Regions from separate parts of the Halomonas sp. BC1 genome, predicted to be linked through region 1. Evidence: predicted binding sites of a transcription regulator. Region 1 holds the regulator's gene; each other region holds the start of a gene.

Region 1 (3,277 bases):
CTCGATCGTGAAATGGTGTTGACCTCGCGCCATCTGGATACTCGGCGGCCCGTGCAGCAACTGCACTGGGGCGGTGGCACCCCAACGTTCCTGACCCTGGCGCAAATGAGCGACCTGGTAGACAGGTTGGACGCGAGGTTTGGGCTCTCCAACGCTCCTGACCGCGATTACGCCATCGAGATCGACCCCCGTGAAGCAGATGTCTTTACCCTGCGCCACCTGCAGTCGCTGGGTTTCAATCGCCTCAGTCTGGGCGTCCAGGACCTGAACCCTAGGGTACAGGCGGCCATCAACCGCGTGCAGCCCAAGGTCATGACCGAAACCCTGATGGACGAAGCACATCGGCTGGGCTTTCGCTCCCTCAATCTGGATCTGATTTACGGGCTACCGTTTCAGACCGAGCAGAGCTTTGCCGACACGCTTGGCCAGGTCATCGACCTCAACCCGGCCCGCTTGTCGGTGTTCAATTACGCCCACATGCCCAGCCGCTTTGCCCCCCAGCGGCGCATCAGCGAGACAGACCTGCCCAGCGCCGACGAGAAGCTGGCGATCCTGCGCACCACCATCGAGATGCTCACTCAGGCAGGCTATGTGCATATCGGCATGGACCACTTTGCCCGCCCGGACGACAGCCTCGCCCAGGCCCAGCGCCAAGGCACTCTGCAGCGTAACTTCCAGGGCTACTCCAGCCACGCCCAGTGCGACCTGATTGGCTTGGGCGTTTCGGCCATTTCCCGTATCGATGATCTGTATGCCCAGAACCCCACCCAGCTGGCCGCGTATGAAGCGGCATTGGATGAAGGTCGGCTGGCAACCGTCAAAGGAGTACGTTTAAATAAGGACGACCTAATGCGGAGAGACGTCATCGAGCGCCTGATGTGCGATATGGAAATTGACCTGGCCAGCGTTGGCCAACGTTGGCACATCGACGCGCCCGCCTACTTCGCCAGCGCGCTGGAGCGCCTGCAGCCCGCCGAGCGGGATGGCCTGCTGCAGCGCGAAGGGAACCGCCTGCGGGCAACACCGACCGGGCGGCTGCTGATTCGCCACCTGGCCATGGCGTTCGATGCGCGCCTGCCAAGCCAGTCATCGCAACGCTACTCGAAGATCGTATAAACGGCACCTTGAGATATCCACCCCCTGACCCTATGATGGCTAATGAAAAGGGAGAACAACATGCCATATCCTGCCAGCCAACGACGTTCACTGCTGCAAGAGGCGCGCTGCCAGACCTGCAGCCTCAGCTCGCTGTGCCTACCGCTCGCTCTGGAGCTGGAGGATATGAGCCAGTTCGACGCCATCATCCGCCGCCGCGCACCGCTCAAGAAGGGCGAACCGCTGTTTCGCCAGGGCGATGCGTTCACCAGCGTCTATGCGGTACGTTCCGGCAGCCTGAAACAGGTGACCAGCGAAGGCAACGGCAACGATCAGTTGACCAACTTCTATCTGCCCAGCGAGCTGGTGGGGTTGGATGGTATCGATGAAGAGCAGTATCCCGGCAGCGTGATCGCCCTGGAAACCACCACGGTGTGCGAGATTCCTTTCGACCGCCTGGACACCCTATCGGAAGAGCTGCCGGAGCTGCGCGGCCAGCTTTACCGCAGCATGAGCAAGGAGCTGCGTGACGATCGGCGCATGATGCGCCTGCTATCGCGCAAGACCGCCGACCAGCGGCTGGCCAGCTTCCTGATTACCCTCTCCGACCGCTTCCGGCGGCGCGGCTACTCGCCCTACAGCTTCCGGCTCTCCATGTCCCGCGCCGATATGGGGAACTACCTGGGCTTGGCCGTCGAGACCGTCAGCCGTATCCTGAGCCGCTTTCAGCAGCAGAACGTGGTGGCCGTCTCGGGCCGAGAGGTCAATATTCTCGACCTGCAGCGGCTCATCACCCTGGCCGAAGAAGAGGAGCAGGCGATCAGCTCACGTTGAACGCCTGAATACGCCCTTCCATCAGCGCCGCCTGTTTGGCTTCCAGCCCGACGAAGTCGAACAGCGCCCGGTCGGCCAATTGGGAAGGCGCCACATTGGTGACGGCCTTGAACATGCTTTCCAAGCGACCCGGGTGCTTCTTGTCCCATTCGGCCAGCATGTCCTTGACGATCTGACGCTGCATGTTGGGCTGCGACCCGCACAGGTTGCAGGGAATGATCGGAAACTCCATCAGCCGTGAGAATTCGGCAATGTCCGCTTCCTTGCAGTAGGCCAGGGGGCGGATCACGATGTTCTTGCCGTCGTCGGACAGCAGCTTGGGCGGCATGGCCTTCAAGGTCCCGCCAAAGAACATGTTGAGAAACAGCGTCTCGAGGATGTCTTCCCGGTGGTGACCCAGGGCAATCTTGTTGGCGCCGATCTCCTCGGCAAACCCGTAAAGTGACCCGCGACGCAGCCGCGAGCAGAGCGCGCAGGTGGTCTTGCCTTCCGGGGTTTTCTCCTTCACCACCGAATAGGTATCCCGCTCCAGAATGTGGTACTCCACACCCAGCTTATCAAGGTAACGGGGCAACACGTGCTCGGGAAAGCCCGGCTGTTTCTGGTCGAGATTGACTGCCACCAGGGAAAAGTTGACCGGCGCATTGCGCTGCAGATTGCGCAGGATTTCCAGCATGGTGTAGCTGTCCTTGCCACCCGACAGGCATACCATGACCCGATCACCCTCATCGATCATGTTGTAATCGATGATGGCGTTGCCCACTTCACGACGAAGACGCTTCTGCAACTTGTTGAATTCGCGCTTCTGTTTGGCATCCTGAAGTTCAGGCTGCTGTTCAGGCGCCGCATTGGTGGCACGCGTCGCCGAGGAGGGGTCGAAAAAGTCAGGTGATAACATGGTCGTTGTACTGCCGATGGGTGAAGGAGCAGCGGCTATTCTACAAGACTCGCAGGCGCGACCCAATACAAACCCATCGTCGGCCTCTGGCCACACCGAGCGGCAGCGCGTCGGCTCACACCGTGAAAAGGCGCTCACTCTGCAGGCGCTGATAGAGCAGCGCCGCCGCCGTGGCCTCGCTGTGCACCGAGGGCCAGGCCAGCGGCAAAGACCAGCATGACAGCGCTTCGTTGATGCTCGGGCCGACCTCTGCCTGGGGATGCAAGCGGCGTAGCTGACGAGCGTGCAGCCTGGCCAGATCGACTTGGGCATTGGGTAGCCCAAACCCCAGCGTGGCTTTGAACATCCGACCAAGCGGCGCCAGCAAGGTATCCAGCTGCCACCCCACCACTGGCCGATTGCCGATGAACTCCGCCAACGCTTCGACTCGGGCTGCCAAGGCAACCGGCA
Region 2 (3,277 bases), on a different contig from region 1:
ATCAACGTGCCTTGGTCACGCACTGCCAAGGCGCTAACGCTGTCGGAGCCAGGGATGTACGAAAGAGCGGCCAGCATGCGCGGGCTTTCGTAGGTGACCTGACTCCGTTCTGACGAACTGGAGAAGTGTTATGGCTACTGGTGTTTGGATTAGCTTGCTTGGATATTTTGCGCTCATGATCGCCATCGGCATCTATGCCATGCGCAAAGCGACCTCTTCCTCGGAAGATTACATGTTGGGGGGCCGTACTCTCAGCCCGCAGGTCGCGGCACTCTCGGCAGGGGCCTCCGATATGAGCGGCTGGCTGCTGCTGGGCTTGCCCGGGGCCATGTTCGTGTCTGGGCTGGGCTCTGCCTGGATCGGCATTGGCCTGCTGGTGGGCGCACTGCTCAACTGGATACTGGTCGCGCCTCGCCTGCGCGAGCAGACCATTCATTACGGCAACGCGATTACCATTCCGGCGTTTCTGGCCAACCGATTCCCGACCCGTGCCCTGGCACTGCGCACCGTGTCGGCCATCGTGATCGTGATCTTCTTTGCCGTGTATACCGCCTCGGGCCTGGTAGCCGGTGGCAAGCTGTTCGAAACGGCCTTCACCGGAGTGTACAACTTTGGCGACATGAGCAACTACGCCATGGGCGTCATCATTACCCTCGGCGTGGTGCTGATCTATACCGTGGTAGGCGGCTTCCTGGCCGTGAGCATGACCGACTTCGTGCAGGGCTGCATCATGATGCTGGCCTTGATCATCATGCCTGCGGTAGTGCTGTTCGGTGACGGCGGCGGTGGTTTCTCACAGGCCTCGGTGACGCTCAATAGCATCGATCCCACGCTGCTCTCCTGGACCACGGGGCTGACGTTCGTAGGCTGGCTTTCGGCGGTGACCTGGGGCCTGGGCTATTTTGGTCAGCCGCACATCATCGTTCGCTTCATGGCCATTCGCTCACAAGAAGACGTGCCTGTAGCGCGTAACATCGGTATGGGCTGGATGCTGGTTTCGCTGATCGGTGCCGTATCGCTGGGCCTGGCGGGCCGCGCCTTCGCAGTGCGTAACGGCATGGACATCCAGGACCCTGAAACCATCTTCATCGTGCTGGCCAACCTGCTCTTCCATCCGCTGATCACCGGCTTCCTGTACGCGGCGCTGCTGGCAGCCATCATGAGCACCATCTCAAGCCAGCTGCTGGTCTCCTCCTCTTCGCTGACGGAAGACTTCTACCGCCTGTTCCTGCACAAGAATGCCACCGAGCAGCAGTGCGTCGCGGTGGGCCGTGTGTGCGTCGTACTGGTGGGTATCGTGGCCGCCATCATTGCTTCCAATGAAGACTCGCAGGTGCTGGGGCTGGTCAGCAACGCCTGGGCAGGCTTTGGCGCCGCCTTTGGTCCGCTGATCATCCTCTCGCTGATGTGGCCGCGTACCAACGGTGCTGGCGCGCTGGCGGGCATGATCGTCGGTGCCGCCACCGTCATGATCTGGATTTCGTTGGGCTGGAGCGGCTCCTTCCTGGGTGGCCCGGGCGTCTACGAAATCATCCCCGGCTTCATCGCTTCCTTCATCGCCATCCTGGTCGTCAGCAACATGACCGCCGATGCCGGTGAATACCAGCACATCGAGCGCTGATTTTGGCGATGACTCTTACCCCCTACTCTTGACCCTTTTGCCAACCTCACCACCTGCTTCGGCAGGCGGTGAGCACTGGCAAGCACGCATCCGAGACCTCCTCGTCAAGGCCCCGCCTTGCAGGAGGTCTCTTGCATTGTTGGCCGCTTGCGCAGCGCTCTTTGCCTCAGGTCAATAACCCACCGCTTCTGGCTGGTTATAGTGGCGCCATGGATCACGAACCACTCACCCTCATCATGGTCAGGAGCAACATTATGCGCCCGTTCAAACCCTCTACTCTCATCGCTGCCAGTCTGGCCGCTGCAACGCTGGCCGCCAGCAGCCAAGCGTTTGCCTACGGCGCAGGTGATTTCTTTACCCGCGTGGGCGTGGCACAAGTGTCACCCAAAAGCGACAACGGCGCTCTGGCCGATGGCGCCCTGTCGGTAGACGTTCAGGACAAGACCGACTTCGCCTTTACGCTGGGCTATCGCTTTCATGACAAGGTGGGCATCGAACTGCTAGCCGCACTGCCCTTCAAGCACGACATTGCTCTGAACGGCGAGAACCTTGCCTCGACCAAGCACCTACCACCCACCCTGACGCTGCAGTATTACCCGCTGGGCGGCACCCAGGCACGGGTTCAGCCCTACATTGGCGCCGGTATCAACTACACGCGCTTCTCGGACGAACAGCTGGCGATTGGTGAGTTGGACCTGGACGACTCCTGGGGACTGGCAGGCCAACTGGGTATCGACCTGCTGATCGACGGTAACTGGGCGCTCAATGCCGCCGCCTGGTATCTGGACATCGATACGGACGCCACGGTGAATGGCGCCGCAGCGGGCACCGTCGAAATCGACCCCATTGTGGTCATGGCGGGTCTCAGCTACCGCTTCTAGAAGATGCGGGGCTACCCATCCAACCAAACAGGCCCGGGGCATTTGCTCCGGGCCTGTTTGGTTGAGAAGCACGGCAGCGCCGCACTGGCGGCTACCTGTTCAGTTGTCCGTCACCAGCTGGTCGACTCTTTCCATGGCGCGAATGACCAGCACCTGGTCGCTGGCGCGCACTTTCTCCTGCATCAGATAAGCGGCCATGGCGGGCGCTACCTCACACTTGGCGGGCATGGTCGCCTGGGCCTCGACCAGCGCGGTCAATCGGGCCACAAACACATAGCGCACCCACTGGGGCAGCGACATGGTATCCACACAAAAGGGCTCCTGACTGGCAAACGCGCTCGCCTCTGGAAGGGGGGTGCGCCATAGGTTGGCGGCTTTCATCGCGGCTTCAAGCTCGAGAAGCGCGGTTTGAAGCTGTTGATGGACGCTCATAAACAGTCTACTCATAAGGAATGGTCGGCGTGATTATCCCAACTCTGTGGGTAACTTGCCACCGAGAGGCATGGCCAACGCGTTTATGCACAGATTCACAGAAAACCTGCAAGAGGCTGTGGATAAACTATGGAAAGGTGTCGCAACGGCTACTCCCACGGGGCCCGGGGAATGTTGTTCACTTTTTGACCACCTCGACGATAAGGTATGGCTTTATCAATGGTTACGGCTGACAGTGACCGAGCATCAAGGTAGAGTGCACGCTTGAAATTCGGAAGGATGTCATGCAACCAATTACTACCCTCGATGAGTTCTTTACCCGCAGCGGTGCTGACGTGACGCT
Region 3 (3,277 bases), on a different contig from region 1:
AGAGCCAAACAGCGCGACGCTCTCTGGGCCATGTTCACGAATGGCGCTGGTGATTTTTTCCGCCATAAGGTCGAGCGCTTCATCCCAGGAGACCGGCTCGAAATCGCCATCTTTCGCGTATTGACCGTTGCGCTTACGCAGTAGCGGCTGGGTTAAGCGATCCTCCCCATAGAGAATTTTGGAAAGAAAATAGCCTTTAACACAGTTAAGCCCCCGGTTCACTTCGGACTGGTTATCACCGTGAGTCGCCACGATTTGGCCGTTATAGGTGCCAACCATGACGCTACAGCCGACACCGCAAAAACGGCAAGGTGCTTTATCCCACTGCAAGCGGTTCAGATCAGCATGGGTAATTAGATTGCTGGCGCCGGCGGGAATCGACATCCCCGCCGTAGCAGCGGCCACCGCTGCGGCGTTCGCCTTTACAAACTCTCGGCGTGTTAGTTTCATTGCTCCCCCTCCTGTACGTGCGGCTCATCCGCTGACAGAGCATCAACGACTTCGTGATAAACAAAGGCGGCGTCAATAACGCCAGGCTGCTCGCGTACGTGATCCATTAAAGCCAATAGTTGTTGTTCGTCAGTATGTTCGGCGACGACCACGAGCTTTCCAGCCGCGTCTTCGCCCATCACTTCGCCAACGCTATGTTGGGTAATCCACTCCGCTGTCTGCTTCAGCGCCTCGGGCCGCGCATGAACGATAAAGCTAATGATGTGCAGCAGTTGATCAGCCATAGACGGTATCTTTTGTTATCAGTGAGATTGCCTGGTTAGGGCAGGCGGAGTAGCAAGCACCACAGCCGGTGCAGCTTTCTAAGTGGATCTCAGGTTGCGGTGGCCGACCACCGGGGCGCAGCGGAAAGCGAATTACGTTCCACTCGCAGGCGTCCTGGCAGCTTTGGCAATGGATACTCGCCAGTGCCAAGCAGTGCGGCTGAACTTCAGCTTGCCAAGCAAAGGCTTCGCTAACGCTACCGCCGCGCTCTATCGCCTGTGGCGCGCATACCGTTGCGCAGTCACCGCACAGTGAGCAGCCCGCTTGGGCAAAGCTAAGCTCGGGATAGCCACCGCCACCGCGGGACAAAATGCCTTCCGGGCACGCGTCGATGCAGGCGTTACAACCGGTACAGAGGTCGAGAAAGGCAGCTCTGCTCCAGGGCGGCCGACGCACATCATCACGCCCTGACAAGCGGCGAAAAAGATTGCGCCGATTATTATTGTTATCCGTGCGCGTCATGAGCATTCCTGCGTTAAAAGAATGTTAACCACTTTATTTAGCAGCGGTTAACACCTTTAAAGTGATCAGATAGAAGCTTGTGACACTGCTATAGCGGCGGGCCAGGGGGGCCTGCAAACATTTGATACATCCACACCAAAAAGCCATAGCCCCCCACCACCGCTACGGCCAAAATGGGAAAGAGCAACACGACAATAAACAGAAAAAGCCCTCGTTCTTGACGCTTGAGGGGCGCTTCCTCTTCTATTATTGGATGAGATTTTTTTGACATAGATAACTCCACAGGGGAAGAACACACCGCTGTAGATGTGTATTAAAATAGTTATATTTAGAGCGTAGCAACTAAGCCCTGATTTGTCACTTGATCTAGATCAATTTTTCCAAGTTCGTCACTATATCGTTCGCCACCCTGTTTTTTTCCACAAGGGTGACGCGGAGAGAGCCTTGAACCGCCTGTTGATAACTTATTCGGTCAACCGAGTCATGCTGGATGTGCGCCCGCTCTTCTCTACGCCACACGAGGGGCACACTGGACTGGCCCACGCCCAGCAGGAGAAGCCGAAACTCCCGCTACACGTGCTTTCCACTGGTCAGCAGCCCATCATTCGCTTCATTGGACATATTGACAAAGCGATCAACACACGCTACTTCACGCCCTGGATAGAGCAGCTCAGCCTGTGGATAAAACAGGGGAAAACCCCTTTTTTATTTGTGCATACCGCAGACAACCGTGAGTCTCCCCAAATGGCTCGCCACCTCTATCGCCTGGTGCAGGCCAGGGCTGCTTTGGCGGACCTGGCACCTTTCGCCGATGAAAAGCAGAGCCAGCTGTTTTAAGCCGCCTTTTTAGGCTGGCTCACTGGCAAGCCTACCCTTGATCGGATAAATTGCGCGTTCTTTCGGAAAAGCACGCTGACAATCTCTTTTTTCCGAACATCGGCGCAATCTGCCGATATCGACCCATTACAATTGAACTGAAACAGGTGATTTATGGCAAAACTTGCGCATGCACAGTGGTCATCTCGTATGGGCTTTGTGCTGGCCGCGGCGGGCTCCGCCGTTGGCCTGGGCAATATCTGGCGCTTCTCGTACATGGTGGGCGACAGCGGTGGCGCCGCTTTCGTTCTGGTCTATTTGGCCTGTGTGGCACTGGTCGGCCTGCCCATTCTGGTCGCCGAGTGGATGATTGGCCGTCGCGGTCAGAAGAACCCCATCAATACCATGGCCGAACTGGCCGCCAATCATGGCCGCTCGAAAGCGTGGGCACTGGTCGGCGTCAGCGGCGTCCTGGCTGCCTTTCTGATTCTCTCGTTCTACAGCGTCATCGGCGGCTGGTCGTTGAACTATACGCTGGGTTCGGTGCTCGGCAGCTTCAATGACCAGGACGCTGACAGCATTGGCGCCATCTTCAGCGGCATGTTGGGCAGCCCTACCGCCCTGCTGCTGTGGCATACGGCCTTCATGGTGTTGGTCGTTGGGATCGTGGCACGCGGGGTCACCAAAGGCCTGGAAAGCGCTGCTCGCACCCTGATGCCTGCCCTGGTGGTCCTGATGCTGGTGCTGGTGGGTTACGGCATGACCAGCGGCTACTTTGGTGAGGCCCTGAGCTTCATGTTCAGCCCTGACTGGGATGCTCTCGATGGTGGTGTCGTACTGGCGGCCATGGGCCAGGCGTTCTTCACGCTGTCGCTGGGCATGGGGATCATGATGGCCTACGGCTCGTACCTGGGCGAAGACGTCAACCTGATCAGCACCGCGCGAACGGTCATCCTGCTGGATACCGCCATCGCCCTGCTAGCGGGCCTGGCCATCTTCCCCATCGTCTTTGCCAACGGCCTGAGTGCCGGCGAAGGCCCTGGCCTGATCTTTGTCACCCTGCCCCTGGCGTTTGGCAACATGACCGGCGGCACCATTCTGGGCCTGATGTTCTTCCTGCTGCTGACCTTTGCCGCCCTGACGTCGGCCATTTCACTGCTGGAACCAGTGGTGGAAACCCTGGAAGAGCGCACGTCGATGTCACGTATCGTGGCCACATTGGTCA

What was found. The regulator FNR, encoded in region 1, switches genes on or off when oxygen is low (the NO sensors DNR and NnrR bind a similar motif). The targets are predictions, from matches to a motif close to TTGATNTANATCAA.
Region 2: B7L72_RS00330 (OmpW/AlkL family protein) is a predicted target of FNR. The motif match lies at 1,783-1,796, and genes of this name have one in related genera.
Region 3: napE (periplasmic nitrate reductase, NapE protein) is a predicted target of FNR. The motif match lies at 1,598-1,611, and genes of this name have one in related genera.

Annotation. Positions count from the first base shown of each region.
Region 1 is NZ_LFGS01000004.1:481,903-485,179, forward strand. Features, by position in the region: gene hemN (oxygen-independent coproporphyrinogen III oxidase) at 1-1,116, shown strand, start outside; gene fnr (fumarate/nitrate reduction transcriptional regulator Fnr) at 1,177-1,929, shown strand; gene ttcA (tRNA 2-thiocytidine(32) synthetase TtcA) at 1,916-2,827, opposite strand; gene B7L72_RS03840 (DNA polymerase III subunit epsilon) at 2,943-3,277, opposite strand, start outside.
Region 2 is NZ_LFGS01000002.1:37,732-41,008, reverse strand. Features, by position in the region: gene putP (sodium/proline symporter PutP) at 131-1,621, shown strand; gene B7L72_RS00330 (OmpW/AlkL family protein) at 1,876-2,502, shown strand; gene B7L72_RS00325 (YqcC family protein) at 2,602-2,934, opposite strand; gene B7L72_RS00320 (DUF3549 family protein) at 3,219-3,277, shown strand, end outside.
Region 3 is NZ_LFGS01000017.1:60,286-63,562, forward strand. Features, by position in the region: gene napA (nitrate reductase catalytic subunit NapA) at 1-450, opposite strand, end outside; gene B7L72_RS13335 (chaperone NapD) at 447-734, opposite strand; gene B7L72_RS13340 (ferredoxin-type protein NapF) at 727-1,242, opposite strand; gene napE (periplasmic nitrate reductase, NapE protein) at 1,325-1,507, opposite strand; partial or broken gene B7L72_RS13350 (DUF72 domain-containing protein) at 1,636-2,073, shown strand; gene B7L72_RS13355 (sodium-dependent transporter) at 2,227-3,277, shown strand, end outside.